Regions from separate parts of the Pseudomonas onubensis genome, predicted to be linked through region 2. Evidence: riboswitches for the same ligand, from Rfam matches in the RefSeq annotation. Region 2 holds a riboswitch; the other holds the start of a gene.
What was found. Region 2 has a riboswitch for cobalamin ahead of cobW (cobalamin biosynthesis protein CobW). Riboswitches for the same ligand answer to the same signal wherever they lie in the genome.

Region 1: it holds a riboswitch for cobalamin, as region 2 does, so the genes downstream of both, ACTD9P_RS19590 (ABC transporter substrate-binding protein) here and cobW (cobalamin biosynthesis protein CobW) in region 2, are expected to answer to the same signal.

The regions. Positions count from the first base shown of each region.
Region 1 is NZ_CBFHAZ010000064.1:21,804-37,006, forward strand. It holds gene ACTD9P_RS19520 (ABC-three component system protein) at 81-911, shown strand; gene ACTD9P_RS19525 (ABC-three component system middle component 7) at 908-1,129, shown strand; gene ACTD9P_RS19530 (DUF2326 domain-containing protein) at 1,123-2,748, shown strand; gene ACTD9P_RS19535 (hypothetical protein) at 3,060-3,293, shown strand; gene ACTD9P_RS19540 (7(1) septoil knot domain-containing protein) at 3,369-3,668, shown strand; gene ACTD9P_RS19545 (DUF6124 family protein) at 3,706-3,945, opposite strand; gene ACTD9P_RS19550 (SEN1982 family lipoprotein) at 4,387-4,992, opposite strand; gene ACTD9P_RS19555 (nucleotidyltransferase family protein) at 5,120-5,689, shown strand; gene tspO (tryptophan-rich sensory protein TspO) at 5,748-6,188, shown strand; gene ACTD9P_RS19565 (alpha/beta hydrolase) at 6,188-7,129, shown strand; gene ACTD9P_RS19570 (GNAT family N-acetyltransferase) at 7,201-7,656, shown strand; gene ACTD9P_RS19575 (GNAT family N-acetyltransferase) at 7,656-8,141, shown strand; gene ACTD9P_RS19580 (ABC transporter ATP-binding protein) at 8,167-8,931, opposite strand; gene ACTD9P_RS19585 (FecCD family ABC transporter permease) at 8,928-9,932, opposite strand; gene ACTD9P_RS19590 (ABC transporter substrate-binding protein) at 9,929-10,939, opposite strand; cobalamin riboswitch at 11,056-11,249, opposite strand; gene ACTD9P_RS19595 (hypothetical protein) at 11,358-11,987, shown strand; gene ACTD9P_RS19600 (hypothetical protein) at 12,018-12,494, shown strand; gene ACTD9P_RS19605 (YciI family protein) at 12,637-13,029, shown strand; gene ACTD9P_RS19610 (aldehyde dehydrogenase family protein) at 13,374-14,765, opposite strand; partial or broken gene ptrR (putrescine utilization regulator PtrR) at 14,952-15,203, shown strand, end outside.
Region 2 is NZ_CBFHAZ010000056.1:206-15,408, forward strand. It holds gene cobM (precorrin-4 C(11)-methyltransferase) at 1-609, opposite strand, end outside; gene ACTD9P_RS18130 (cobalamin biosynthesis protein) at 679-1,071, opposite strand; gene ACTD9P_RS18135 (CbtA family protein) at 1,068-1,769, opposite strand; gene ACTD9P_RS18140 (CbtB domain-containing protein) at 1,781-1,969, opposite strand; cobalamin riboswitch at 2,066-2,286, opposite strand; cobalamin riboswitch at 2,329-2,528, shown strand; gene cobW (cobalamin biosynthesis protein CobW) at 2,621-3,682, shown strand; gene cobN (cobaltochelatase subunit CobN) at 3,686-7,447, shown strand; gene ACTD9P_RS18155 (magnesium chelatase ATPase subunit I) at 7,493-8,491, shown strand; gene ACTD9P_RS18160 (vWA domain-containing protein) at 8,545-9,147, shown strand; gene ACTD9P_RS18165 (OspG family effector kinase) at 9,181-12,477, opposite strand; gene ACTD9P_RS18170 (non-ribosomal peptide synthetase) at 12,769-15,203, shown strand, end outside.

The DNA.
Region 1 (15,203 bases), on a different contig from region 2:
CAAAGCCGTGAGGACCAAGCCAGAGCTAATTCTGAAACATAGGGGGCAGCACGTAGAGGCCTTTGACCGAGTGAGAGACTATGTCTAGCGATCTCATTCCGCTATCATCCGCTCCAGCTTCTTTTGCTCGCTTCGTTCTCAAGGATCAGAGCATGCCCACGAACAAACGCAAGAGTTTCTCCGAAAACATCAATATCATGTTAGTTGGTGAGGTTTCGGCCAAATGTCCTAAATGTCGAAAGCCCCTAATGTACGAGAAGGCCAAGACATCAAATAAAAAATATGAACTTGCACATATCTATCCACTAAATCCTAAGCCTAAAGAGTTAGGGCTTCTCAAAGATGAATTCAGGCTACACGAAAACGTGGATCACCCGGACAATCTCATCGCTCTTTGCATTCTTTGTCATACTGAATTCGACAATCCACGGACAGTTGATGGTTACAGGGAAATGGTCGCGTTAAAGCAGTCAATCATTGAACGTAACCGTCAGTTCAAGCTCATGGATGAGTACGCCATTGAGAACGAAATTGCGAAAATTATTGATGCGCTTGAAGATGTATCAGATGTGGATGTCGAGCTGAGTCTTGAGCCAAAAGAACTCAGCACGAAGATCAATGACACCATGACGCGTCTAACAAAGAACCGCATCAAGGAAAATGTCAGCAATTATTTTTCTTTCGTGCGTAAAAAGTTACAGCTGGTGGAAGCAGAGTCTCCGGACTCATCGACTATGATTTCTCTTCAAGTAAAAACTTACTATTTGCTACAAAGGAAGCAAACACAGAACCAACAAGTAATATTCAAGAATATCGTAGATTGGATTTGTCATCGCTCTGGTTCTGACTCCAATGAAGCCTCGGAAATTATCGCGTCATTTTTTATTCAAAACTGCGAGATTTTTGAATGATCACGCCAAATAAATTTGTATCATTCGCAGAATCGTCTTTGGGCCATGCAGAAAAGGTGCACGCCTCCGTCGAGCAACCCATATCGCTTGGGGAACTGTACAAAAAAACGTCTTCAAGTATAGGTTCCATCGAGCTGTTTCTCTACGCCATAGAAATCCTACATCTTAGCAATATTCTCCAGGTAAACCTCACGACAGGGATTGTTTCAAGATGCTGACCTATATCGACTGCGAGTGGTTCACTGAAAAGCGCATCGCCTTCAAGGAAAAATTAAACATTGTCGTGGGCGATCGCGCCAACTCCAACTCGATTGGCAAGTCAACACTTCTGAAAATCATCGATTTCGTTTGTGGCGGTGACACGCTGATAACCCATAGCAAAGATGTTCCCGAAACACTGGGGCATCACAGCTACATATTCAAGCTTCAATTAGATAAAGGCTATATTTTTGAAAGAAACACCGGCACCCCTACGCTTCTGCATCTTCATGAATCCGATGGTTCCAAGCTCGAACTTAGCATCTCAGCCTATCTAGGCTTCTTGCGACTTCACTACACCAACAGCATTGAAGACCTGAGTTTCCGATCCGTAGTGTCTATGGTTACGCGAGTTTGGGGGCGTGACAACCTAGACGTAAGGAGGCCTCTCCATAATTTCAACCAGGAAAGCGGGTCCCAGTGCATTGATTGGCTGATTAAAGTTTTCAAACGGTTTAGTCCACTGGCAGACATGTCGATACGGCAGGCCAGTTTGCTAGCTGGGCAAAAGTCCCTCAATGCGGCGGCAAAACAAAGCATCATTCCCAAAATCACCAAGACGAAATACAATAAAAATACTGAAGATATTGCGCTCCAGAAAGGCCGCTTGGACAAAATCAGAACTGAAATCTCCAGCTTGGCGATTTCTATCAATGAGTTGATTGACGAAGCCGTTCTAGAGCAAAAAACTCAAAAAAATCAATTGCTCGAAATAAAGATGTCTATCTCTAGCGAGCTTGAGCGAGTCAGAGCCAATCTTGAGGACAATAAAAATATCTCCAAGCGAAGCTTCCAACCGCTGCTTGAAATCATTCCGTCGCTCAACCTAGAAAAACTAGACAGCATTGAGTCTTTTCATAATGGCTTGACTCGTATACTTCGCAAGGAAATTAAAGCAAAAGAGCAAGAGTTGTCCGAACAGTTAGGAATTGTTGATGCCCAGATTTTCACATGCAACGCAGCCATCGCCAAGGCGTTGAAAAACTCTGGCAACGCTGCTTTTATTGTCGACTCGGTAATTGATATCTCCTTGGAACTTTCCAGCCTTACCAAGGAAAACGAGTTGTATGAAAAATTTACTGATATCAAAAGAATAATCAAAAATCTTAAAGTCAGCCTGAAAGAACAAAAAATAGTCATATTGTCAGATATTGAAGGCAGCCTGAACAAAGACATCAAGGGTTTAGTGAACTTCATCTACGGAGAGGTCCGAGCTTCACCTGAACTTGAACTCATGCCGGAAAAATACAGCTATGAAATACCCAAGGATACCGGCACAGGCAAAGCTTATTCGAACCTAATCCTTCTAGACACCTCGTTGCTAAGGCATACCACTATTCCATTCTTGGTTCACGATTCAATTTTATTTAAAAACGTCGAAAACAAAGCGATTGAAAACATACTTCATGTGTACCAGTCTCTGAGTCAGCAAAGCTTCATTTCGCTCGACGGAGAAATCGTAGAATCAACCTCGGCAAAGACACTCGTCGAATCATGCGCCGTACTGTACCTGAACGCCGAGAAGCTTCTTTACACCGTGGACTGGCGCAAAGAGAAAGACAACAACCCAGTCGACTGACTCAAAAATTGCTCTACATGGCAGTCGCACAACCCTGCTGCCATGAGTCGCAAAGCGTCGCTCCGTCCCCCTATTAAATTGGTCTCCATCGTCCTAGGCTTTGTACGAAAAGCTGGCGAGCGACGTTCAGACAAGTACGCCGCACCGACGTGATAGCTCAGCAATGGAGCGCGTTGACCATCTGTGAGATTTCACCGATTGGATTGTCGCCTCTGGCCGAAACCACCCCCTTTCCACGCTAACCGGTCTACCATGGCACCCCCCGGCAGTGGTCCATGCGCTCCCGATCATTTTTTTATCAAGGTATCGCCATGTCCATCGACCAAATCTCCCTCCCCAAAGGCGTAGGCCCTCACGCCACCAAACTGCTTGACGCCATCACCGGCGCTTCCACCCACGAAGAACTCAACCGCGCTGGCGGCAAAGCCGAAGGGTTTGTACTGGGCCTGGAATCCACCAAAGCCATCAAGAGCCAGATTGCCGAATCCTTGTATGTGGCTTACGACGATGCGGCGAGCAACCGTGCGGGTGAGTTGAAGGGTTAAGCACCCGGCACTACAGGAAGTTGCGCGCGCAGGGCGTTAGACTGGGCGCCTTTTATTGCTCAGGATGAGGCTGCCATGTTCAAAGTTGCTCTCGCGTCGCTGCTGCTGGCGTGTGCCTTCGGCGCTCAAGCTGATACGACTGTTGATGTGTCGAAGATTTACGGCAATATCAAGTTCGTCAGTAGCTTCCCGGACTATAAGGTCAAGGTAGTAAACAGTTTCCCTGACCTTAAGGTAAAACAGGTGAGCAGTTTTCCCGATTCGGCCGGCAAGTGGAAAACAGTCGAGAGCTTCCCTGACTACAAGATCCAGATTGTTGACTCCTTTCCTGACTTCACCATTCAGTACGTTGATTCGTTCCCTGGAGTTAATTGAAGGCAGCGCCATCAGCGGCGCTGCCTTAGGCTATTTATCAGCCAGGGCAAGGCGCCTCACGGTCGAGCAATTTGGCCGTGAGCAGCACGCCCAGTTCGCTTAGTTGGTGGATGGCGAGGGCGATGTCGCGGTGTTTGCCGCACAGGTCTTCGGACAGGTCGAGCAGTAGTGTGCTGACGCTGGTGAAGGTTTCGTAGCTGTTGGTGATGAGGGTTTCGGTGCTGGCGTCGGGGACGACGGTGAAGAGGGTGGTTGAGTCAGTTTTTGCTTGAGTCATAACGATATCCTGGTTTTGGCCGCCATCTTTTCGCTACTAAACGAAAAGGTGGCAGCTGTGCGCAGGTTAGTAGACCGGTGGATATCAAAGCCGGCGCGCCCGAGGACGCCCTACGCACAGCCACCATCAAGCACAGACGCAATGTCTGATTGATGAAGCTCATGCACTTTTCAATACCCAACTCAGGCTACTAAACCCGATCACTGAACATTCAGCGACCGAGCCACCTTAGAGACGGCCACCTCAGCACACAAGCTGGCGGATTCTGACGCACGCGTAGGCAATGGAGCAAGGTGGTGCAGGGCATTACATCATCTGTGGTGAGGGAACTTGCTACCGCTGGACCGGGATGGTGCTCCAGTGCGAGGTGTTCTCACTATTTTGGGGCCGCTGCGCAGCCCAGCGGGAGCAAGCTCCCTCGCCACAGGTGAGCTGTACTGGTCAGTAGGCCTGGTTCACCCCAACCCCACGCATGATCGAAAACCGTGGGTCGATCAGCTTTAGCGTTTGCTCACCCTTCAAGCGGCCCACTACCACGGTGTAGGTTTTGGGCACTTCGGAGAGGTTTTCCGGGTTGCGGGCCAGTTTTTCAATCGCCGGGGTGTTGGCCCAGTCGGCGATGGTTTTCTGGCGGATGTCCACGGTCACCACCCAGGATTTATCCACGGCGGCGCCCATCGGGTTGGGGTTGGCGGCGATGTTCTGGATCTTGGCGATTTCATAGCCTTGGGCGTAGCAAAAGCCGGACTCTTGCTGCACGTAGGCGGCGCGGCCGTTGTCGGTGAGGCTGTAGGTGTTGGCGCTTTTGGCCAGCAGACCGGCGTCGGTCAGCGCATCGAAGGCCGGTTGGTTGGCGCTGGAGGTGCCGCTCATGGCGCTGTCACTCAGGGTCACCGGGAAGCGGTTGAACATCGCCGCCTTGATGCAGGAAGCGCCTTCCAGCTTGGGTTGCATCGCGGCTTGAATGTCGGCGTCCGACGGGCTGTCGCTGCAGGCGGTGAGCAGCAAAGCGGCGGTGGTGATGAGGGCCATTTCTCTGATTCGCATCGTTTTATCCTTGACGATTGGTGGCGGGCGGGCAAAGTGTATAGAAACATTGCTGTCACGAAACCCTCCCCGCCGTCGTGTAGGTTCGGTGACTTGAGCCACCCTGAATACACAAGGAATGCCCACCATGACATTGACCGTCAAAACCCTGCTCGACCTGGCCATGGCCAACCCCATCAACGCCGAAATCACCGCGCGCCTGCCCGACCTTGGTGTGGAGCAGTGCATGCTTACGGCGGGCTGCCTGTTCCAGGCCGTCTGGAACCATCAGTCAAACTTGCCTGCGGCTCAGGGCGTAAAGGACTACGACGTCTTTTACTTCGACACCGATCTGTCCTACGAAGCTGAGGACAAAGTGATCCGCGCCGCCGCGCGGTTGTTTGAGGATTTGGGCGTCAGTGTCGAGGTCAAGAACCAGGCGCGGGTGCATCTTTGGTACGGCGAGCGCTTTGGTCGGCCTTATCCACAGTTGCACTCGGCTAAACAAGGCGTGGACCGTTATCTGGTGGCCGGCACGTGCATCGGGCTGGAGATCGACACGGGCGAGGTGTATGCACCCTATGGGTTAGCGGATGTGGAGCAGGGCGTGTTGCGGATTAACCCGCTGCACCCCGAGCCTGAGTTGTTCGCCGCCAAGGCCCGCAGTTATCAGGCGCGCTGGCCTTGGCTCACGATCGTTTCGCCGGATGATTTGTGAACTTTTACCGGTTGCTGACGCGTCCTATGTTGAAATGAACCCTGAGAGTGGATAGCCCATGATCTTTCTGATTTTCCTCATCGCCTGCGGCGCGGCCGCCAGTACCGGCGTCATTTTCAAGCCCGGCCAGTGGTATGAAAGCCTGGTCAAACCCAGCTTCACCCCACCCAATTGGTTGTTTCCGGTGGCCTGGACGGTTATCTACCTGCTGCTCGCCTGGGCGGGCTATCGCCTGACGATGATTCCCGGCAGCCAATTGGCCTTGGGCTTGTGGGCGGCGCAGATTGCGCTGAACACGCTGTGGACGCCGGTGTTTTTCGGCGCGCATAACATCGTGGCCGGGATGGTGGTGATTGTGCTGCTGTGGCTGGTGGTGGCGGCGTTGGTGGTGATGGCGTTGCGGTTGGACTTGATCACCGGCTTGATCCTGTTCCCGTACCTGGCGTGGCTGAGTGTGGCGGCGGCGTTGAATTTCTCGATTTTGCGTAATAACCGCTGATGGCTCATAAACGCTGGCCCGCGAGCGAGGCTGAGCTGGCCCAGATGCGCCAGTTCAATAAAAAGCTGGCCTGGCTGCCGCGTTTCAAAATCCGCAACCGCGTCACGCCGCGTTTGATCCAGGCCCTGTTGCGGGTCAGCCAAGCGATAAAGAAAGCGCCGGTGGCCGAAACCCGATGGGGCGGCTCGGTGCCCGTGCGCATCCTGCGGCCCGAGGGGAAAACCCAAGGCGTGGTGCTGGATATCCACGGCGGCGGCTGGGTGATCGGCAATGCGCAGATGGATGACGACTTGAACCTGGGCATGGTGCAGGCGTGCAGCGTGGCGGTGGTGTCGGTGGATTACCGGCTGGCGGTGGACACGCCGGTTGAGGGGCTGATAGAGGATTGCCTGAATGCCGCGCGCTGGCTGCTCGGCAGTGATGAGTTTGCCGATTTGCCGGTGTTCGTCGTGGGTGAATCTGCCGGTGGGCATCTGGCGGCGGCAACCTTGCTGGCACTTAAGCAATGGCCTGAATTGCTCAAGCGTGTGAGCGGTGCGGTGTTGTACTACGGCGTATACGACTTGACCGGCACACCGAGCGTGCGCACGGCGGGGCCAGAGACATTGTTGCTGGACGGACCGGGAATGGTTGAAGCGCTGCGCATGCTGACGCCGGGCTTGAGTGATGAAGAACGCCGGCAGCCGCCGTTGTCGCCGTTGTATGGCGACTTCACTGGGCTGCCACCTGCGTTAATGTTTGTAGGGGAGTTGGACCCGCTTAAAGACGACACGCTGCTGATCGCCGAACGCTGGGGCATAGCGGCAGAGGTGCAAGCCCATCTGTTACCGGAATCTGCCCATGGGTTTATTCATTTTCCGGTGGCGATGGCGCAGGCAGTGCTTGCCCATAGCCGCGCGTGGATCACGGCTCACATTAAGGTGCAGGCCGCTCAGGACTAGATGAAACCCCCTTTTTTTCACAGCGTCGGTCATCTCAAGCCTTCTTGTCGTCAGTTACCAAGGGCAGTGCGATGTGCGACTTACACGTGACGCTCAGGCTGGCTATCGTCACCGACCTGCCACTGATTTACCGCGGCGAGTTGGCCTACATCCAATGTTGGGAGCCGGCTCACGAGTCCGCATGGCGGCTGCACTTGGAGCAAAACCTGGCCGTGTGGGTCGAGAATTTTGACCGGCTGACAGTGGCAACGCTGGAGGGGCGGTTTGCGGGTTATTCGTTATGGATGCCCGACGCCGATTCTGCCGAGCTTTGCACCATCAGCGTCAGCGAGGCGTACCGGCGTAAGGGCATAGGTCGTGTGTTGCTGGAAGCTTATGCGGTTGCGGCCAAGCGTAGCGGCTTCACGCAACTGCGCTTGAGCGTGCGGGCGGATAACCCGGCCAGGCTGATGTATGAGCAGGCAGGTTTTGTGTGCGTCGGGACGGGCTCCAATGCCTACCTTCTCTACCAGCGAGCGTGCGGGTAATGAACATTCACGCGGTCACCGCTGCCGATATTCCCCAGGTGCTGACCTTTGTGCTGCAAGCGCGTGCCGAGCTTTTCCCTAAGCTCAGCGAAGCGGCGATGCCTGACGACTTGGCGCAATTTGAATCCACCTACCTTGAGGGCGGCGGGCAATTTCTGATCGCGCGTGCAGATGACCAGATCGTCGCGGCGATCGGCTACTTGCCTTATGACGGCCGTTTCCCTCGATTGAATTACCAGGGGTTTAAAACGGTGGAAGTCGTGCGCCTGTTTGTGCGCCCGGCTTTTCGGCGCTTTGGCCTGGCGGGCAGGTTGTATCGCGCGTTAGAGGCGAAGGCAAAGGCGGATGGGGTGGCGGTGGTTTACCTGCACACCCATCCGTTTTTGCCGGGTGCGATTGATTTTTGGCGGTGGCAGGGCTTTGAGGTCATCGACGTCGACGCCGACCCGGTGTGGCAGACGACGCATATGCAGCGGTATTTATAGATCAAGCCAGCTCCCACAGAGTCAGTTAAATTGGGCGCAATCGCAGGATTTGCGCACCATCAAACGGGTCTGTCAGGTAATGCGCCTGTACCCCGAATGTCTCCTGCAACCGCTGCGGTGTCAGCACTTCCAGCGGCTTGCCCAATGCCACCAGGCAGCCGTGATCCAGTACCGCCAAACGATCACAGGTCAGCGCCTGGTTCAGGTCATGCAGCGCAATCAAGGTGGTCACTGGCAGTGCCTGCACGCCTTTCAAAATCGCCAGCTGATGTTGGATATCCAGGTGATTGGTCGGCTCATCCAGCAACAAGATCTGCGGTCGTTGCGCCAATGCGCGGGCGATGTGCACGCGTTGGCGCTCGCCGCCAGAGAGGCTGCGCCAGGCGCGTTGGCCCAGGTGGGTGGCGTCCACATCATGCAGCGCCTGGCGCACGATGGCATCGTCTTCGGCAGACCACGGGCTCAGTGCCGACAGCCAGGGCGTGCGGCCCAGGGCCACGGCGTCGAAGACGCGGATGGCATCGTCGGTGTCGGCCTGTTGTTCCACCACGGCCAATTGCTGCGCGATGCTACGGCGCGACAGGCTGCCCAGGCGCTGGCCGCCCAGCAACACCTCGCCCGACGCAGGTACACGCAACCCGGCGAGCAGTTTGAGCAAGGTAGATTTGCCCGAGCCATTCGGCCCAACAATGCCCAAGGTTTCACCTGGCTGAACTTCAAGGTGAATATCGCGCAGTAACTGCGCTTCGCGCGCTTTAAAGCCCAGGCCGGTGCAACTGAGTACCGTCATCGCGCATTCCTCCGGCCAATCAGGATCAGCGCAAACACTGGCGCGCCGACCAGCGCCGTGACCACACCGACCGGAATCACCTGGCCCTTGATCAAGGTGCGCGACAGCACATCCGCCGCAATCAGAAACAACGCGCCGCCCAGCGCACTGGCCGGCAGCAAGCGCGAATGCCCGGTGCCCAGCAGCAGGCGCACGGCGTGGGGAATCACCAGCCCGACAAAACCGATGGAGCCGACAATCGACACCATCACCGCCGTCACCAACGCCGCGCAACCGACCAGCACAAACTGCACACGCCGCACCGCAATACCCAGTGAAGCCGCCGAGTCGGTGCCGAAGGTGAACGCATCCAGCGCACGCCGATGCCACAAACACACTGCCAAGCCTGCGACCGCTACCGGCACCGCCAGCCATACCGAGGGCCAGCGCACGCCGCTGAGGTTGCCCAACAGCCAGAACATGATGCCGCGTGCCTGTTCGGAACTGGCGGACTTGGTGATCAGGAACGCGGTGAGGGCATTGAACAGCTGCGAGCCGGCGATGCCGGCGAGGATGATCTGGCCGGTGCCGCTGACTGAGCCGCTGGCCCGTGCCAGCAATATCACCAGCGCAAATGCCGCCATGGCACCGACAAACGCGCCGGCTGACAGCGAGATCAAACCGCCGCCCACGCCCATCAACGCCACTAACACTGCGCCGGTCGAGGCGCCGGCACTGATGCCCAGCAGGTACGGATCGGCCAACGGGTTGCGCAGCAGCGACTGCAAAATCACTCCACAGGTGGCCAGCCCTGCGCCACAGGCGGCGGCGACCAGCGCCCGTGTCAGGCGGTAGTTCCACACCACGCCTTCGTCGATCGGGTCGAGCACGTAACCGGCGGCCCACAGTTTGTTGGCGAGCACCTGCAACACCACCTGCGGTTCGATCGCGGTTTCGCCGATGGCGGTGCCGGCGAGCACGGCCATCAGCAACACGGCGAGGGCGAGTAGGGTACGGGTCATTTGGGCAGGTCGTAGCCGTCGATGGCGCTTGCCAGTTGTTCCAGGCCATCGAACATACGGATGCTGGCCTGCAACGCCAGGGCGTCAATAATGATGATGCGGTTGTTTTTCACCGCGTCCATGTTGCGGGTCACCGGGTCGCTGCGCAGGAAGGCGAGTTTCTTTTCATGGTCGTCGGCGGGGTAGCGGCGGCGGTCCATGCGCGCAATTACCAGGAAGGTCGGGTTGGCCTTGGCGATGGTTTCCCAACCGACGGCAGGCCATTCTTCGTCGGACTGCACCACGTTGCGCAGGCCGAGGGTTTGCAGCATGAATTCGGGAATGCCCTTGTGGCCTGCCACGTACGGGTCGGCAGCCATTTCGCTGCTGGAGAACCACACCAGCGCGCTGGCATGCTTGAGGCCTTTGCCTTGCGCGGTGGCGACCGACTTGGCCAGGCGTGCCTTGAGTTCGTCATTCAACTGTTGGCCGCGCGCTTGCACGTCGAAAATCTCGGCCAACTGGCTGATGCTTTTATAGATCGTGTCGATGCGAAACGGCTCCAGCCGCGTGCCGTCAGCGCCCACCAGGTTGTCCTTGCCTTCGCAGTCGGAGGGCAGCACGTAGGTGGGAATCTTCAGTTCATGGAATTGCTCGCGGGTACCGACCACGCCTTGCGGGCCGACCACCCATTCCAGTTCGGCGGCCACCAGTTGCGGGCGTTTGGCGATCACGGCTTCGAAGCTCGGTTCGTTGTCGGCCAGGCGCGCGATCTTGTCGTTCTGCGCCTTGAACTGCGGCAATACGCTGTTGAACCACAGCGAGGTGCCGACCACTTTGTCCGCAACGCCCAGGGCGTAAAGCATCTCGGTGGCGGCCTGGCCGATGGTCACGCTGCGTGTCGGGGCTTGCTGGAAGGTGACACTGCTGCCGCAGTTTTCGACCGTCAGCGGGTAGTGAGTCGGCGTGGCGTGGGCCAGGGCACAAAAGCCCAGGCCAGTGATCAGGGCCGAAACGCGTAGCAGCATGGGGCAATCTCCGAGTGAACCGTACATGAAAACAGGGCAGGTACGGCTCGGAAACACACCTTTGAACGCTGCAGGTTTGCAGGGCACGGATGTCCTTCCCGGACACCCCGCCGGTTAGTGATAACGCTTTGCCGGCAGGTCTCCTGACTGATGCGTCGTCGCCTCGCTCCGGCCTTCCCGGACGTGGTCCAGTGGCAGTGGGGAGCAGGCTCGGCACCTACAGTTGCGGGGGCAGTTTCGATTGGCGCGATGGTCAGCGCTTCGAATTCCCTATTAGTCCCGTTTGGGAACCGGCGCGGTATGGTAGTTCATCGCGTGGTTCAGTGGGAGCTTGATCAGCAATGGGCTGAAATACGATACTGGCCTAGTGATGTCATTCGCCGCGCCTTTTCGATTCGTCCTTGCTCATGGAGAGCTTATGCCTTTTCGCCACGTCCTCGTTTTGACCCAGCTGTGCACTGTGTTGCTGTTGGGTGGTTGCGCCCAGTCAGTTTCTCCACCGCCACCCGCTGCGTCGGTGCCCCTCGAGCCATTGGGGCAGGTGCTGCCTTCGAACCCGGCGCGAACGGGCTGGATCGACCAGATCATCACGCAAGACCCTGTGGTGATCTCGTCGCAAAAGCCCGTCCTCAAACCGGCGCTGGATAACGACGCGCGCATTGCCAAATTGCGTAAACAAGACGGTGGTGTGCTGCCCGAGGGGTATTGGGCGCTCTACAAGCAGAACCTGGAAGCGATGCAGTACGACTTGAACCACCAGCACGACGCGGCCCGTGCCGAATACCTGAACACCTACCGAGATGAGTTGAGCCGCTTGAGCGACGTGACACTTCAAACCATGGCCACTGCGCCCCAGGCGCTGGATGCCCACACCCGAGGCCAGTTAAGCGCACGCCTGAGTGACCGCACCGCGGCCTATATCACCACCAGCAACCAGTCGTTCCGGGCGGCCACCGATGCCCACATCAACCGCATGGCCTTGATGGATCGCCAATACGATGTCTGCGCACGCCAGCCGGATTGCTGGGATGCGCCGGTCAAGCACTAGCCTCGATACGTCATACACAGGGAGCCGGCAATGAATGCTGATCAATGGATTGTTTTGTTCGAGCAGGCCTTTCGTGAAATGGGCGAGAAACTCGAACAGGTACTGCAATTGAACAGTTGCCGCGAGCACTGGATTCAGGCCGAAATCAGTTTGTATGCCTGGTTCAAGCAGGAGCTCAGCATCTGGACCGATTTGCCGATTGGCGAGCGGCGCAAAGCCGACCTGTATGCCCTGGACGACAGCGGTTCAACAAGCATGGTCGCTGAAATCAAGTGCTTGGGCGACATATCCCAAGCCAAGTGCCTGGAGGGCGACTGGTCGGTAAGGGCTGATGTCGAGCGGTTGCGTTCATTCGAATGCCCGGCCCGGTTGTTTGTGCTGGTGATTGCCAAAGGTGAACGTGAGACCAACACCGGGCGGCGCCTTCGCGGGGATGAGTGGGTGGATGGGCGTGAATGCGTCAATATAGACTTGGGGTTTGCCTTGATCCGCCTGTGGGCGCTCTGACTCAGATGCATGCCTGCCGGGCATAAGTCTTATGCCTGCGACTGGCCTACCGCTCGCCCTCAGGGTTGGGGAATGCTTCGTGGCCAATGCTGCAGGTGAAAAAGGCCTGTGCCGCCACGTCGACAGTCCTACGGGTACAAACATGCAAACAAACCGGGTAACGCGCGAGCAAGTGCTTGAGGCGAGTAAGGGCATGCTGCAAAAGCAGTTCTATGTGGTGTTTTCAACGCCAACCGATGGGCTTGGCCCGGTGATGCAGAACTTGCCGATTCACCTTGAGCATCAATGCAAGATCGAGCGCGACGGTATCCTGGTCGCTGCCGGGCCGCATTGGAGTGACGATGAGCAGTATTGGGATGGCGACGGCATGTTTGTGATTCGTGCAACGTCGATTGAGCATGCCAAGGCCATTGCCGCAGAGGACCCGATGCATCAGTGCGGTGCGCGCAGGTTTTCGATTCGGCCGTGGTTGGTGAATGAGGGGCGGTTGAATTTGAAGGTCGATTTTTCTACCGGCAAGGTCACGGTGGACTAATCCACATACACAGCAGATCCAGGGTGGGAGCTGGCTTGAGTGGGAGCTGGCTTGCCTGCGATTGCAGCGTGTCAGCCAAGGATTTGTCACTGATGCACCGCTATCGCAGGCAAGCCCGCTCCCACAGTTGAAGGGGTGTTGCCGGGTTTATTTGTGACCCAGCCACACCGTCTGCGCATTGCAGAATTCACGCACATCCACAAACACCGAAGATCAACGGTGGGAGCCGGCTTGGGTGGGAGCGGGCTTGCTCGCGAATGCAGTCTGCCAGTCGACAAATTTGCCAACTGACACACCGCCTTCGCGAGCAAGCCCGCTCCCACAGTTGAAGGATGTTGCCTGGTTTATTTGCGATCCAGCCACACGGTCTGTGCGTTGCAGAATTCACGCACACCAAAGTGCGACAGTTCGCGGCCGAAGCCACTCTTTTTCACCCCACCGAACGCTACGCGCGGGTCGGACACGCTGAATGCGTTGACGAAGATACCGCCGGTTTCCAGTTGGTTGGCGATCTCCCGTGCTTTTGCCGAGTCGGTGGTGAAGATGCTCGCCGTCAGGCCAAATTCGCTGTCATTGGCCAGCGCTACCGCGTGGTCGGCATCGCGGGCGGTAATGATCGAGGCCACGGGGCCAAACAGTTCCTGTTTGAACGAGGTCATCTGGTCGGTGACATTGGCCAGTACGGTCGGCTCGTAGTAGTTGCCAGCGCCGGCGACTTTATTGCCACCGAGCAGCAAAGTCGCGCCTTCTTCCAGGGTGGCCTGGACTTGCCCGTGCAGCTCATCACGCAGGTCGAAACGCGCCATCGGGCCGACGTAGGTGTCGGTCGACGTCGGGTCGCCCATCACCAGGTTGCGGCTGGCTTCGAGGAACTTGGCGGTGAAGGCTTCCACCACGCCTGCTTCGATGATCAGGCGCTTGGCGGCGGCGCAGACTTGGCCGCTGTTCTGGAAACGCCCGATCACGGCCGCTTGAACGGCGGCGTCGAGGTCGGCGTCGTTGAGCACGATAAACGGGTCGGAGCCGCCCAGCTCCAGCACGCATTTTTTCAGCGCAGCACCGGCTTGGGAGCCGATGGCGATACCGGCACGCACGCTGCCGGTGAGGGTGACGGCGGCGATGCGTGGGTCGGCGATGGCCTTGGACACGCCGTCGTTGGTCACGTTGACCACTTCAAAAATGCCTTCGGCAAAACCGGCTTTCTGGAACGCTTGCTGGATCAGGTAGGCGCTGCCCATCACATTCGGCGCGTGTTTGAGCACGTATGTGTTGCCGGCCAGCAAGGTCGGCACGGCGCCGCGCAGCACTTGCCATACCGGGAAGTTCCATGGCATCACGGCGAAGATCGGGCCCAGCGGGCGATATTCGATCTGCGCGCTGCCGTTATCCACCAGGGTCGGCTCCGGTGCGAGCATGGCCGGGCCTTGGGCGGCGTACCACTCGCTGAGCTGTGCACATTTTTCGATTTCGGCGCGGGCCTGGGCGATGGGTTTGCCCATTTCCAGGGTGATCATTTGGGCCATGTCTTCGGCTTGCTCGCGCAATGCACCGGCCAGGGCCAGCAGCAACTCTGCACGCTGGCTCACCGGCTGGCGGCGCCAGGTGCGGAAAGCTGCGGTGGCGCGGTTGAGGGCGGCGTCCAGTTGCGCCTCGGTTTCGTAGGGGTAGCTGGCGACCGTTTCACCGTTGGCGGGGTTGATCGACAAGGCGTGGGTTTGGTGAGTAATAGCGTTCATGGCACCGTCCGGCTGAATGAGTGGAATGGGGTCAGCCTACGGGGGTGCATGTTTTCTGGAAACTGAATAATATTAAGTGATGCGTTCTCGAATTGAGAATGGATGTTGGATTTTGGACGCGGAGCGTCCCTGGCGGCATTCCCACGCAGAGCGTGGGAACGATCATGTTCGCGATTGGAGAATGATTTGGATTTGGTGCAGCTGGAAATCTTCAAGGCCGTTGCCGAGCAAGGCAGCATCAGCGCCGCCGCGCAGTTGATTCATCGCGTGCCGTCGAACCTGACCACGCGTATCAAGCAGCTGGAGCAGGATTTGGGCGTGGAGTTGTTTATCCGTGAGAAAAGCCGCTTGCGCCTGTCGCCAGCCGGGTGGAATTTCCTCGGTTATGCGCGGCGCATTCTTGATTTGGTGCAGGAAGCCCGCGCCACCGTGGCGGGG
Region 2 (15,203 bases):
CAAAGTGCCCACCACCCAATCCTGATCCGGCCACGTCGCGCGGTGCACCACTGCAATTGGGCAGTCGGCGCCGTAGTGCGGCAGCAGTTCGGCGACGATCTTCTCCAGATGGTTGACCCCCAGGTGAATTGCCATCGTCGTGCCATGTTGCGCCAAACTGTCGAATGCCTCACCTGCCGGCATGCTGGTTTTATCGGCATAACGGGTCAGGATCACACTTTGGGCGATGTCGGGCAGTGTCAGCTCCGTCTCCAGCAACGCTGCGCAAGCCGACACCGCCGTCACCCCTGGGATGATCTGGAACGGTATGCCCAACTCACGCAAACAACGGATCTGCTCGCCAATCGCGCCATACAGGCTCGGGTCGCCGGAGTGCACGCGGGCCACATCCTGGCCGTTGGCGTGGGCTGTCTTGATCAGCTCAATGATCTGCTCCAGGTGCAATTCGGCGCTGTTGACCACCTGTTCGGCCTGATGACCTTGCAGTACCGCCGCCGGTACCAGGGAACCGGCATAGATGATCACCGGGCAACTACGGATCAGCCGTTGGCCCTTGACGGTGATCAATTCCGGGTCGCCGGGGCCTGCACCGATAAAGTAGACGGTCATGGAAGTTCCTGTTGAAAAACGGGCGAGCATGAAAGTTGCTCATGATCGAGGTGGGCAATTATCGGGATTTTAGTCGGCGCACGCCAATGCAAAGGTGGCCTGGGCGGTTTTTTTGCGCGTGATCAACAGGCGGGCAGGGCGATGCGACAACTGTTCAGCCAGGGCCAGTGCCGCGCTTTCGGCGATGCCATAGCAACCGGTATGCGCAAAAGCGACGGCTGACTTGTGGCTCAAACGCTGTGCAAAACCGGCCAATTGTTCTGCGCTGAAACACTGCAAAGGCAGTTCCAGCAGCCGGGCCAGGGCCAGCAGGCCGGGTTCAGCCTGTTTGCGATCAATACTTGCCAGCGCCGTGATGCGTTGGCGTTCAATCCCGGCGTCGGCGAGGGCTGCGTCAAACAGGCCGAGCAGGGCGTGAACATCACAACCCCGCTGGCAGCCCAGGCCGACCACCAGTGTCATGCCGAGTATTGGCCGTCGCGGTTACGGCGAAACAGCCACGCGCTGATCCAGCCCAAGGCCAGCCAGAAGGCGACGTTGGTCAGTTGCGAGGCGATCTTGAACTGCGCTTCCAGGGCTTCGGGTGCCAGCATCGAATGCACTTGCGGTTGCGGCGCGCCGATCACGTGGGGCACGGCCAGGATCGCCACGCCCAGCACCTTGAGCAGCCAGCTACGACCAAACACCAACAGTGCGATACCCGCAGCGGTAGAGGCTGCAGTGCCGATCCACCAGATCTGCCGTTGGGCCAGGTCGGCGGCTGCGGTGCCCGGCAATTCCGGCGGCAGGCCCAGGGTGGGCGCCAGTACAAAAGTTGCGTAACCGGCCAAGCCCCACAACAACCCTTGAGCCGTGCGGGTCGGCGCGCGCAAGGTGTAGAGGCCGGCCAGCATCAGTGCGAAACCGACCGCTACCACCAGGTTGCCGCCGGTGGTCGACAACACACGCTGCCAGCCATTTTCCGGCTCCCAGGCTTCGGCATCGTGGGTGTGGGCTGCGGCGCCAGCGGCGTGTTCGTGCGCCACTTCGGCGACCGGGGCCTTTTCAAAGGTTTCCGCCTGCAAAATCAGCGGGGCGACCCAGAAACTTTGCAGCAGGGTCAGCAACAGGGCAGCCAGCAGGCCAGTGAAACCTGCGGTTTGGGCAATACGCTTGATCATGTCGGCAGCCCTCAGTGGCACGGGAACGCGGCGCTGTGGCGGGTATCGTGGGCGGCGTTGTGCACGGCCTCAATATGCGAGAACCCGGCGAAGTACACCAGGCACGCGCCGAGGATCGACGCGCCGATGGCGGCGCTCAGGCGTTGGCTCAAGGTGGCGGTGCTGCTGGCGGTGTGCGAAGTGCTGCTGATGATCGACATGGCGCGTCCCTTCAGGGTTTCAGGGTGACACGAGCGCATGAAAACCCCGCGAGCCAGGCACGCAGGGTTCCGAACAGCGCCCGCCCACCGCGGGTTTGTTATCTGATTTTTCGGGCCGGTCTCCGGGCTTGCGAGGGGCGCTCTTGGGAGAAGAGGTGGGCCGTATCAAGCATCGCCTTCCCATGCCCTACAGGCACAGTGGTTGTGACGCATCGCTCGCTTACCGTTGCGGGGGCAGCACCGGACTCGTCATTACGCGATGACTCACCGGTTTCCCGTTTCACCCTGTGAAGGGCACCCGAAACAAGATGTGTAGGAGAGCATGGGCGGGCGACGGTAGTCAAATGCCGCGAGCCCCTGTAGCCTTGCACCTTCGAGGTTCTTCGGCCCACGCCGAAGCTAAGAAGGGAACGCGGTACAAGCCGCGGCTGCCCCCGCAACTGTGAAGGGTTTATCTGCCTGCCACGCCACTGCCATAACGGCGGGAAGGCGCAGCCAGCGCGGGTCGCAAGGCCTGCAAACCCCAAGCCAGGAGACCTGCCTCGTAACCGATTTTCTACTTAACCGGGCGGGGTGATCCGGTGACGAAATCCGCTGCTGCGCGCCGTCGCAGGGTCTATCGTCCCGTCTGCCCGCCCCCAAGGGCATCCGATGAAAACACTGGCCAAACTCCCCGTCACCATCGTTACCGGCTTCCTCGGTTCGGGTAAAACCACCTTGCTGCGCCATATGCTCGACAACGCCCAAGGCCGTCGCATCGCCGTGATCGTCAACGAGTTCGGCGAACTGGGCATTGACGGTGAGATCCTCAAGCAGTGCTCCATCGGTTGCACCGAAGAAGAAGCCAACGGCCGCGTTTACGAATTGGCCAACGGCTGCCTGTGCTGCACCGTGCAGGAAGAGTTCTTCCCGGTCATGCGCGAACTCGTGGCACGTCGCGGTGACCTCGACCATATCCTTATCGAAACCTCGGGCCTGGCCCTGCCAAAACCCTTGGTGCAAGCCTTCCAGTGGCCGGAAATCCGCAGCGCCTGCACGGTTGACGCGGTAATCACCGTGGTCGACAGCCCGGCCGTGGCCGCCGGCACCTTCGCCGCCTTCCCGGACCAGGTTGATGCCCAGCGCAAACTCGACCCGAACCTGGACCACGAATCGCCGCTGCACGAGCTGTTTGCCGACCAACTGGCCAGCGCCGACCTGGTGATCCTCAACAAATCCGACCTGATCAGCCCCGAAGACCTGGCCCGCGTGCGCCTGGAAGTCGCCGAGGAACTGCCGCCGGCGGTGAAGATCATTGAAGCCAGCAGCGGTCGTTTGCCGTTGGACGTGCTGATCGGCCTGGGCGCCGGTTCCGAAGAACACATCGACGGCCGCCACAGCCATCACGATCATCACCATGAAGGCGAAGACGATCACGACCACGATGCGTTCGACTCCATCTCCATCGACTTGCCGCAGGCCGACGAAGCACTGCTGCTCGACGCCCTGACCCAGTTGGTGGTGCAGCACGGCATCCTGCGCGTCAAAGGCTTCGCGGCGATCCCGAACAAGCCGATGCGTCTGCTGATCCAGGGTGTGGGCACGCGTTTCGACAAGCACTTCGACCGCGCCTGGGGCGCCGACGAAGCGCGCATCACACGCCTGGTGCTGATCGGCCAGGAACTGGACGCGGCGGGCCTTGAAGCGCAATTGCGCGCAGCGCTCAGCGTTTAACCCATGCACCTGCTCAGGACTCAGCCGGGCGGTTTCGTTTCGGACGACAATATTGCCGACCTTGGCCAAACCCCTGCCGAGCTGGTCATCCTGTGCAGCGGTGATTCCAGCCTTGCACTGTTGGCCGAGGCTGGCCAGCAGTTGCCGGACGACTACCCCAGTTTTCGCCTGGCCAACCCCATGCAGGTGCAGAACCACGCCTCGGTCGACCTTTACGTCGACGAGGTGCTGCGCCACGCCAAGGTCATCCTGATTTCGCTGCACGGCGGCATCGGCTACTGGCGCTACGGCATTGAGCGGCTGGTGGAGTTGGCCGAGCGCGGCGTGCAGTTGATTCTGGTGCCGGGCGATGATCGCCCCGACCCGGAACTCAGCGGCTTAAGCACCGTTGGCATGGCTGAGCGCGACCGCCTCTGGCACTTCCTGCGCCAGGGCGGTTTGGGCAATGCGCTGGATTTCTACCGTTGCCTGGCCAGCAGCCACCTGGGCCGCGACTACACCTGGGACGAGCCGCAAACCCTGGCGCGCACGGCCATTTATCACCCGTATAAACCCCACCCACGGCTGAACGACTGGCAGGCCGATTGGCACGCCGACTGGCCGGTGGCGGCGGTGTTGTTCTACCGCTCGCACTTGCAGGCGGCCAACACCGGTTTTATCGATGTGTTCTGCCAACGCTTGCAGGCGGCGGGCCTTAACCCGCTGCCGGTGGCGGTGGCCAGTTTAAAAGAGCCCGGCTGCCTGACGGTGGTCGAGGACTTGCTGGATGAAGTGCAGGCGGCGGTAATTTTGAACACCACCGGCTTTGCCCAGTCCAGCCCGGAAGCCCCGCACCTGCGCCCGTTTCGCCGCAATATCGCGGTGATCCAGGCGATCTGCGCGCAAGACAACCAGCCCGGCTGGGAGGCCAGCGAACAAGGCCTTGGCCCGCGTGACCTGGCCATGCACATTGCCTTGCCGGAGCTGGACGGGCGCATTATCAGCCGGCCCATCAGCTTTAAAGATTTAGCCTGGCGCAGCGAGCGCAGCCAATCCGACGTGGTGTGCTACCGCGCAGCGCCCGAGCGCATGGATTTTGTCGCTGAGCTGGCGCGGCGCTGGGTCGAACTGGCGCGGGTGCCGAATGCCGACAAACGCATCGCACTGATCCTCGCCAATTACCCGACCCGCGATGGCCGCATCGGCAATGGCGTAGGCCTGGACACCCCGGCGGCAGCGCTGAATATCCTGCGGGCGCTGCACGCCGAAGGTTACCCGGTGCCGAGTGAGTTGCCCGCCAGCGGCACGGCCTTGATCCATGAGCTGCTCGGCGGCGTCACCAACGACCTCGACAGCCTCGACCTGCGCCCGTGCCATCAAAGCCTGGGCCTGGACGACTACGAGGCGATGTTCCAGCGCTTGCCCGAGGCCAATCGGCAAGCCGTATTGGAACGCTGGGGCGCGCCGCACAACGACCCGATGTGCCGCGACGGGCGCATGATGATCGCCGGCCTGCGCCTGGGCCTGACCTTCGTCGGCATTCAGCCGGCACGCGGTTATCAGGTGGACCACAGCGCGGTGTACCACGACCCCGACCTGGTGCCGCCCCACGGCTACCTGGCGTTCTACTTCTGGTTGCGCCACACCTATGGCGCCCATGGCGTGATCCATGTGGGCAAGCACGGCAACCTTGAATGGCTGCCGGGCAAGGGTGTCGGGCTATCGCAACATTGCTGGCCGGATGCGCTGCTCGGGCCGTTGCCGAATATCTACCCGTTTATCGTCAATGACCCAGGCGAGGGCGCCCAGGCCAAGCGCCGCACCCAGGCGGTGATCATCGACCACTTGATGCCGCCGCTGACCCGCGCCGAAACCTACGGCCCGCTGCGTAACCTGGAGCTGTTGGCGGACGAGTACTACGAGGCGCAATTGCTCGACCCGCGCCGCGCCCTTGAGCTGCAAAAAGACATTCTCAAGCTGGTGCGCGAAACCCGTATCGACCAGGAACTGGAGCTGGATAACGACGCCGACGCGGCAGTCTGGCTGCCGCGCCTGGACACCTACCTGTGTGACTTGAAGGAATCGCAGATCCGCGACGGCCTGCATATCTTTGGCGAGTCGCCCGACGGCCGCCTGCGTATCGACACTTTGCTGGCCCTGCTGCGCATTCCCCGTGGCGATGGCCGTGGCCCGCAATCGAGCCTGCTGCGGGTGTTGGCCAAAGCCTTCGACCTGGGTTTCGACCCACTGGACTGTGCCTTGGCCGAACCCTGGACCGGGCGCCGCCCCGAGGTGTTGCAGAAGATCGATGCGCAGTTGTGGCGCACCGCCGGCGACACCCGTGAACGCCTGGAACTGTATGCCGCGCGACTGATCGAGCAGGCACTGGAAGGCCCGCTCGAACAGCTAGAAGAACCCGGTTGGGAGGACGTGAAGTCGGTGATCGAGAGCCTGCGCATTGTTGTCGCGCCGCGCCTCGACGCCTGTGGCCCCGCCGAAATGCGCGGCCTGCTGGATGCCCTCAGTGGTCGCTTCGTACCGGCTGGCCCCAGCGGTGCGCCAAGTCGTGGCCGCCTGGACGTGCTGCCCACCGGGCGTAATTTCTTCAGCGTGGATGTGCGCAACCTGCCCACCACCACGGCCTGGCGCATTGGCTTTCAATCCGCCAACCTGATCCTTGAGCGGCACTTGCAAGACCATGGCGACCACCTGCGCCAGCTCGGTCTGTCTGTATGGGGCACCGCCACCATGCGCACCGGTGGCGACGATATCGCCCAGGCCATGGCGCTGATGGGCGTGCGGCCGGTGTGGGCCACCGGCAGCCAGCGCGTGGATGACTTTGAAATCCTGCCGATCAGCCTGTTGGATCGCCCACGAGTGGATGTGACGCTGCGCGTGTCCGGGTTCTTCCGCGATGCCTTTGCCAACCTGATCCGCCTGTTCGACGCGGCGGTGCAGGCGGTGGCGGCGCTGGATGAGCCGGACGACATGAACCCGCTGGCGGCCAAGGTGCGCAGTGAGCGTGAAGCGCTGCTCGCGGCGGGCCTGGACGAGGCGGCGGCTGCGAAGCAGGCGGGCTGGCGCATCTTTGGCGCCAAACCCGGTGCCTATGGCGCGGGTGTGCAGGGCGCGATTGACGGCCGCCTGTGGCAAAGCCGCGAAGACCTGGCCGAGGTCTACCTGAACTGGGGCGGCTACGCCTATGGGGGTGCCGATGAAGGCACCGCTGCCCGCGAACAATTCGCCCAGCGCCTGAGCCAGGTGCAGGCGGTATTGCAAAACCAGGACAACCGCGAACACGACTTGCTCGATTCCAACGATTACTACCAGTTCCAGGGTGGCATGCTCGCCGCCGTGGAAACCCTGAGCGGCGACAAGGCCGCCAGCTACCATGGTGACCACAGCCAGCCGGACCTGCCGAAGATCCGCACCTTGAAGGAAGAGCTCAACCGGGTGATCCGCTCCCGCGCCGCCAACCCCAAGTGGATCGACGGGGTGAAACGCCACGGTTATAAAGGCGCATTCGAGATGGCGGCCACGGTGGACAACCTGTTCGCATTCGACGCCACCACCGCGCTGATCGACGATCACCAATACGCCTTGCTTGCCGACGCTTACCTGCTCGACGCCGACACCCGCGCCTTTGTGCAACAGCACAACCCGGCGGCACTGCGCGACATGACCGAACGCATGCTCGAAGCCCAGCAGCGCGGCATGTGGCAGGAGCCGGGCGCGTACCGCGAGGCGTTGGAAAACCTGTTGCTGGACATAGAAGAAGACAGCTGACCGATCGCTCGCCACAAGAAATAGCAGAATTTAAAGAGAGCAGGTATGACCGATATTCCCCATTTCCCGCTGTCCGCCGTGGTCGGCGCCGATGAGCTGAAACTGGCGCTGTGCCTGACCGCCATCGACCCGAAAATCGGCGGCGTGCTGATCGAAGGTCCGCGCGGCATGGCCAAGTCGACCCTGGCGCGTGGCCTGGCGGACCTGCTCGCCAGTGGCCAGTTCGTCACCCTGCCATTGGGCGCCACCGAAGAGCGCCTGGTCGGTACCCTGGACCTGGACGCCGCGCTGGGCGAGGGCCGCGCACAATTCTCCCCGGGCGTATTGGCCAAGGCCGATGGCGGCGTGTTGTATGTCGATGAAGTCAACTTGTTGCCTGATCATCTGGTCGACTTGCTGCTGGATGTGGCCGCCAGTGGCACCAACCTGATCGAGCGTGATGGCATCTCCCATCGCCATTCGGCGCGCTTTGTGCTGATCGGCACCATGAACCCGGAGGAGGGTGAGTTGCGCCCGCAACTGCTCGACCGCTTCGGCTTCAATGTGGCGCTGAGCGGGCAGACCCTGCCCAACGAGCGCGGGCAGATCATCCGGCGCCGCCTGGATTTCGACAGCGACCCGACTGCGTTCTGCAGCCAATGGGCTGAACCACAGGCGGCGCTGCGTGAGCGTTGCACCCAGGCGCGCCAGCGGCTCGACAACATTGAACTGGACGATCAGGCCCTGGCGCAGATCACCGAGCGTTGTTTTGCCGCCGGTGTCGATGGCTTGCGTGCCGACCTGGTCTGGTTGCGCGGCGCCCGTGCCCATGCTGCCTGGCGCGGCGCGGCTGCTATCGCCGAAGAAGATATTGAAGCGGTGGCTGAGTTCGCCTTGCGTCATCGCCGGCAACCGCAGTCAGCGTCGACAAGCCCGCCCGATCAAGGCCAGGCAGCAAAACCGTCTGACCCGACACCCGGCCAGGGCCAGTGGGGCGATATGCCCGCACCCGCATTGCCCACGGGCGCCCGCCGGGAAGTGCCCGCCTGGCCAAAAAAGCCCTAGGCATCCGCCCTCGACCTGACGCGGGGGCGGATGCACGACCCAAGGCAGGGCGACTGGAACACGGCAGGCACGGCAAGGCGCGCAGTGCCCAGCGTGGCGCGATCAATTGGCCGGGCACCTTGCTCGGTGGTCGCCCACACAGCCGTGAGGATCTGCTCTATCACCTGCGCAGCCGCGCGGCCCATGAGCTGTGGCTGGTGATTGTCGATGCCTCGGCGTCCACCCGCCGCCATGGCGCACTGAGCGACGCCAAAGGCCTGCTCGCCCAGCTGTTTGACGACGCCTATCGGCAACGCGCGCGCATGGCGTTATTGACCGCCAGCGGCCAATCGCCCAAGTGGCAGGTGCAGGGGCTCAAGGCTGCCCAAAGCTTGACCGGCTGGTTGGCACAGTTGGGTGCCGGGGGCGGCACACCGTTGCTGGCGGCGTTGTCCGAAGCCGGCCACTGGCTGCACGTGCGCCGCCAGCGTTACCCGGCCGAGCAGCAACGGCTGCTGGTGATCACCGATGGGCGGCTCAAAGATATCGCTGGGTTGCCCGTGCTCGATTGCCCTGGAGTACTGGTGGATATCGAGCGCGGCCCGATCAGGCTGGGCCGGGCTAGGCAGTTGGCGATGGCGTTGGGCGTGGACTATCTGCCGATCGATACGTTGTAAGGACTGAAACAACGCCGCCCAGCGACCGGATGTTTAAACCGGCGGACTTAACAAGTCATCAAAACTCTCAAGCATCTCCTCCTTTGCCATTTTGTAGATCCTCATCTCCATTTTATAAGTCCGGCTACCCGGTACGAGCTGCTCCGGCGGGAGTGACTGGATATCAATCGGATAGATTTTTTGGTCTTTGGCACTGTAGAGGAAGTTCTGCAGCACTAGATCCTGATGGAATATTCCCCTACTTTCCATGTCGATCAATGTCTGTTCAAGCAGACCTTTGACGTCAGCGGACAGGCTATGTTTACTGACTTTTGATAGCGGTACGCCGTCCAGCTTCCCCATCTTTATATAGGCGCGGCCGTCCTCAATGATGCTCGTCGCAAACCCATCCCCGTAATACCGGTTGAGCGCGTTCACTTCGGTGTCCAGGTCAATACCGGAAGGCCGTGAGGAGAGCAGACCAAAGTCTTTGTACACGTGTTTTCCGTCCAGGCTTTCGTAGACGACCGCCTCGGCGCCGCTGTCGATCTTGCGGCCAATGTCTGATTTGACCTGAGTCGGGAGTGCATCCTGTCGCGGTTGCTTGGCATCATTGTCTTGAGGCGGGCCGGGTCGCTTGCGAGACTGCGGCGCCAGGTAAATGTCCATTTCAGGATCCCAGTGCGGGTTCAATGGTGGCTCCAGTGTGATTCCACCGGGCGCACCCAACCGTTGCCATTGATCACCCTGGATATGCTGGAGGAGCAATTCGGTTTGCCGATTGTTGTGATACACCCGCGCCTGCACGCCGCCGCCTTCTGTGCGCGAGACCTGTCGAACCTCATAGACCGCTGTTTTACCGCTGCTGTCGGTATGGCGGATATACGACAGGTGCCCGTCGGCTGCGACATACACGCCCTGACTATTGCGTGTAAGCCCGGCGATGCGGGATTCGGGCACACTGAGATGACCAAACAGCGCATAGCTCAGATCTTGCCGCCCGGCATTGCGTGCCGTCTCCACGTTCCCCGCCACAGCCTGGGTCGCGACCGTGAAATCGTCGAGCGGGCTGCCATACGGTCGCATTGTATTGGTATCAAATGAATACCAATGGCCGTTCTTGAGTACCGCAGCGCTTTCCACCGTCCGGCCAGCTACCTTGAGGCTGCCGGTTGCCGCAGCGTCATACTGCTTGCTGATCGCCTTCAACAGGTCGTAGCTGCCGGTAGCGCCTCTGAGCTCGTTCACTGCTTTGACGCCTTTGGACAGCAGAAACAGACCAGCACTGCCCGCAAACTTGACCAGATCACCCACGCCACCCACGGGGTTGAGTACGTCGATGGCCGCCACGCCAACCACCTTGGCGACCTGCAATGCCTTGCCGGCGGTGGACAGCAGAGAACGGCCGACCTTGAGCAGTTTTCCTGCGGTTGCGGTGCCGGCGGTCAAAAAGCCGAAAACATCCAGTAAGAGATCGACTGCGCCCGCGCCATGCTGGCCGTTCTGAAAATTGACAATGGCGGACCTGAACGGAATCAGGTTTAACAAAAACTCGCTCAACTGCGCGTTCGCCTTGTCCAGGGCCGTCTGCCCGCGCGCCTGCTGTTTGATAACAGGATCGTCAAGGTCCAGGTGCTCGACAAACGCCGAGGCGATCACCTGGGATCGAGCGCTGGTAAAACTATTCCAGGGTGAGTCATTCAGCGGGCGTTCACGCTCCAGGCTCTGTGCTGCATCCGCCGGGGTGAACACTTTGGTGGTAAAAACGGTGTTGGCGTTCCTGGTTTCCTTAACCCTTGCGCTGTACAGGCTCGTCGTTTCAATCACACCCTTGTTGAAGTCGATGACATAGGCCTGTCGGTTGGCACCGCGCTGCGTCTTGACCAGCAGGCCCGGGTTATTTGGGCCATGGGTATTATTGAAATGACCATCCATGACGTATGAGCCTTCCTGGAAAAAACTGACTTTTCCAAACTCGAAGTTCTTTCGATCCTCAAATGGCAGTTGCGAGATCATGTGCCTGACCGTGGTATTGACCGCGGCTTTTTTATCCTTGACGGCGGCGCTGAATTGCCTTTCGAATTCAGCCGGCACGCCAAACTGCGGGTTTGCGTTCAACAGCGTTAACACCCCGCGCAATGCATCGGACTTGAGCGAGCTGCTGGGTTCATGTGCCTTGAAGGGCCTGGGTTCCAGCCAGTCGATCATGGCGATATCCAATAGCGAAAGTGTGCCCCGTTCAATCGCCACGTAATGTTGATCAACAGAAAATATTTTTTCCTGGAAGAACCCGCCGAGGTCGCCAAATCGCGCCTTGAGTGCGGCCAGTGCGATCGCCTCACGCGTGGGTAATCCTTTGTCCAGTGCCTCAGAGGCCGTGAGCCGGGTGTGGAGCTGCGCGTTGAAGTGGGTTCTTACCGATTCAAGTTGGGCGGGAGGGTAGTTGTCATCGGGTGTTTTGGTGAGTATTCCATTCGCAATCGCCCAATCGAGCAGCGCCGTCGCTTGTGCCGTTTGGCTGATCGCCGGGTCCGCCCGCTGAGCCTGTTCAGCCGCGCTCATGACTTGGGCAAACGTCATGCCGGGGACTTTGCCCGGTGTCTGCGCCTCAATCGTCATGGCGGCAATCGTCAGACTGGCCCATGCCTGGCTGCCGATTTTTACCGTCGGGGGAATGTCTTTGATCAGAAACTGCGGCGCCGATCTGGCCAGCAACAGGTAAGCACCGACGCTCGCCAGCGCCGCGCTGGTTCTGCCGGTGCGGCTTAAATGGTTGGCCAGGTTGTCCACGACCGTAGACGCATGCCGCCCGCCCTGTGTATCAGGGGCCAGATCGAAGCCGGCGACGGTGTTGCGAGCGGGCGCGGTAATCGACTCAGGGTCCATCTGCAATGCGATTGCCGCCAGCAGGTAATCCGTCACGCTGCTATCACTGTCGATGCCTTGCATGCTCTGTTGCAGGGCTTTGCCCATCAGTTGCCCTTGCGGCGAGCCGACCAGCGCTTCGAGGATCTTGGCAGGGTCGTTCCCCGCGCCTGCCGGGAGCGGCTGGCGATAACGCAGGAACTCCAGAACGCCGCCTTTGGTTTGCATCACCAACGGCTGCTCGCCCAGCGCGTGTTGGTGGTTCAACGTAAGAAGGCGCAAGCGCCGCTGTTCGTCGGTATCCAAAGGGATCGGCCAGGACAACGCGCCTCCCAGACTACCCAGAGGGGGCTTCGTGGTGCCGGCGGACACGTTACTGGCGCTGCTGTGGAGGTCGACTGGGTTGCCGGTTACAGACTCTGCCTTTGGGCTGCTCTCGAGTGGCAGGGGCTGGGTACGCAGCGGCAGGTGAGCGATGGTCGTCATGAGGTTCAGGTCCTGGGTAGAGACGCGTATTTGACGCCTCTGGGTGCCGGAATCGGGTGCGCGGGTTCCACCCTGACTGTTAGGCCATATGTCTGCGTAGAGAGCCGCTTTGTCCCCGCTTCCCATGTCACCCCCTGCCTGCCAAATCCCTTAATTTTCCAAGCCTGCCGCAAGCCACCCCAGGCCCCCGGCTGCGCCCGCGTTTTCTTTCCGGCGCCCAGCACACCCGCTTCAAACGGCAGCTGAATACGGACGTTCTCCTCAACCGTGACTTATCAGGCAGGTTACCCCATGCAGTTCAGTGAATTATTGGCAGCGATTTCCACCCATGCGATCCGTCTTCAATTGGAGGAAGGCGACCTGATTATCCTCGGCGATGACCAAGCCCTGGATGACGCGCTGTGGGATCAACTGATCGCGCACAAACCCCAACTGCTTGCCTTTGTGGCTGAACACGGGGGTGACTGGCTCAGCCCGGCCTACCGCATTACCCCGGACATGCTGGCACTGGTCACACTCGACCAGCCCGCCATCGACCGTATTGTCGCCGCCATCCCCGGAGGCGCTGCGAATGTGCAGGATATCTACCCGCTGGCGCCGCTGCAGGAAGGCATGCTGTACCACCACCTGTCGGCGCAGCAGGGTGACCCCTACGTGTTGCACGCGCAGTTTGTATTCGACAGCCGCGCGCGCCTCGATGCGTTTGCCGAGGCGCTGCAATGGGTGATCGACCGCCATGACATCCTGCGCACTTCCATGGCCTGGGAGCGTCTGGACGAACCGCTGCAAGTGGTGTGGCGCAAGGCAACCCTGGCCTGCGAAGAAGCGCATTTTACCGACGGCGACCGCCTGGCGCAGTTGCTCGCCCGCTATGACGCCCGCAGCTACCGCATGGACCTGGGCCAGGCACCGTTGCTGCGCCTGGTTTACGCCAATGACCCGGCCAACCAGCGCGTGGTGGCGATGCTGTTGTTCCACCACACCATCCTCGACCACACCGCGCTGGATGTGGTGCGCCATGAGATCCAACGGTATCTGGCCGGTGAGCAAGCCCAGGCTGCTGAGCCGGTGGCGTTTCGCAGCTATATCGCCCAGGTGCGCCATGGCGTCAGTGAACAGGCGCATCAGGCGTTCTTTCGCGACATGCTGGCGGATATCGATGCGCCAACCTTGCCTTTCGGCCTGCAGGATGTGCAAGGCGATGGGCACGGCATCGATGAAGTGCGCGTGCCCGTCGACAGCAGCCTGAGCCGGCGCCTGCGCAGCCTGGCGCGGCCGTTGGGCGTCAGCGTGGCGAGCATCATGCACCTGGCCCTGGCACGCGTACTGGGCGTGGTGTCCGGGCGCGATGCCGTGGTGTTCGGCACGGTGATGCTCGGCCGCATGGGCGCCGGCGATGGCGGTGAACGCGCGCTGGGTATGTTTATCAACACCTTGCCGCTGCGCGTGGATGTAGGCGAGCAGGGCGTGCGCGCCGGGGTCAAGGCCACCCACGAACGCCTCACCACCTTGCTCAATCACGAGCATGCATCCCTGGCGTTGGCCCAACGTTGCAGCGGTGTGGCGGCGCCGACACCGCTGTTCAGTGCGATGCTCAACTACCGTCACAGTGCCGCCACCGACATGGCGGCGGTGATCGAGGTGGCCGAAGGCATCCAGGTGCTGGGCGCCGAAGAGCGCACCAACTACCCGCTGACAGTCAACGTCGACGACCTGGGTGAAGACTTTGCGCTGACGGTGATGGTCGATGCGTCCATCGGCGCGCAACAGGTCGCCGGTTACCTGCACACAGCCCTGCATAGCCTGGCCGAGGCCCTGGAACAGCGACCGGATATGCCGCTCTGCGGCCTGAATATCCTGCCTGACACCGAACGTCACCATCTGCTGCACCGCCTCAATCAAAGCCCCGCGCACTACCGCGACACCGTCCTGATTCACGCGCAAGTCGAAGCCCACGCCGCCGCTCAACCCAACGCCATCGCCCTGCGTTTCGACACCCAGCGCATCACTTACCGCCAACTCAACGAACGCGCCAACCAGGTCGCCCACCGCCTGCTGGCCCAGGGCATTCGCGCCGATGACCGCGTGGCGATCTGCGTGGAACGTGGCCCGGAAATGATCATCGGCCTGCTCGGCATCCTCAAGGCCGGCGCCGGTTATGTGCCCATCGACCCGGCTTACCCGCTGGAGCGCATCGCCTTTACCCTGGCCGATAGCGCGCCATTGGCGGTGTTGGTGCAAGCCAACACCCAACATCTGGTCGGTGATTTGACCCGCATCGACCTCAACAACCTGCGCGCAGAATCCATCGTCAACCCGCGCGTCGCGCTCAGCCCGGCCCACCTCGCCTATGTGATCTACACCTCCGGCTCCACCGGCCTGCCCAAAGGCGTGATGATCGAACACCGCCAGGTGGCGCGGCTGTTCACCGCCACCGAGCATTGGTTTGGCTTTAACGCCAACGATGTGTGGGCGCTGTTCCATTCCTTCGCGTTCGACTTCTCGGTCTGGGAAATCTGGGGCGCGCTGATGCACGGCGGCCAGTTGTTGATCGTGCCGCAACTGGTCAGCCGCTCGCCGGATGAGTGCTACGCGCTGATCTGCGACGCCGGTGTGAGCATCCTCAACCAGACGCCCAGCGCATTTCGCCAGTTGATCGCGGCCCAGAGCGCCCAGGCGCATTCACTGCGCCAGGTGATTTTCGGCGGCGAAGCCCTGGAACCGGG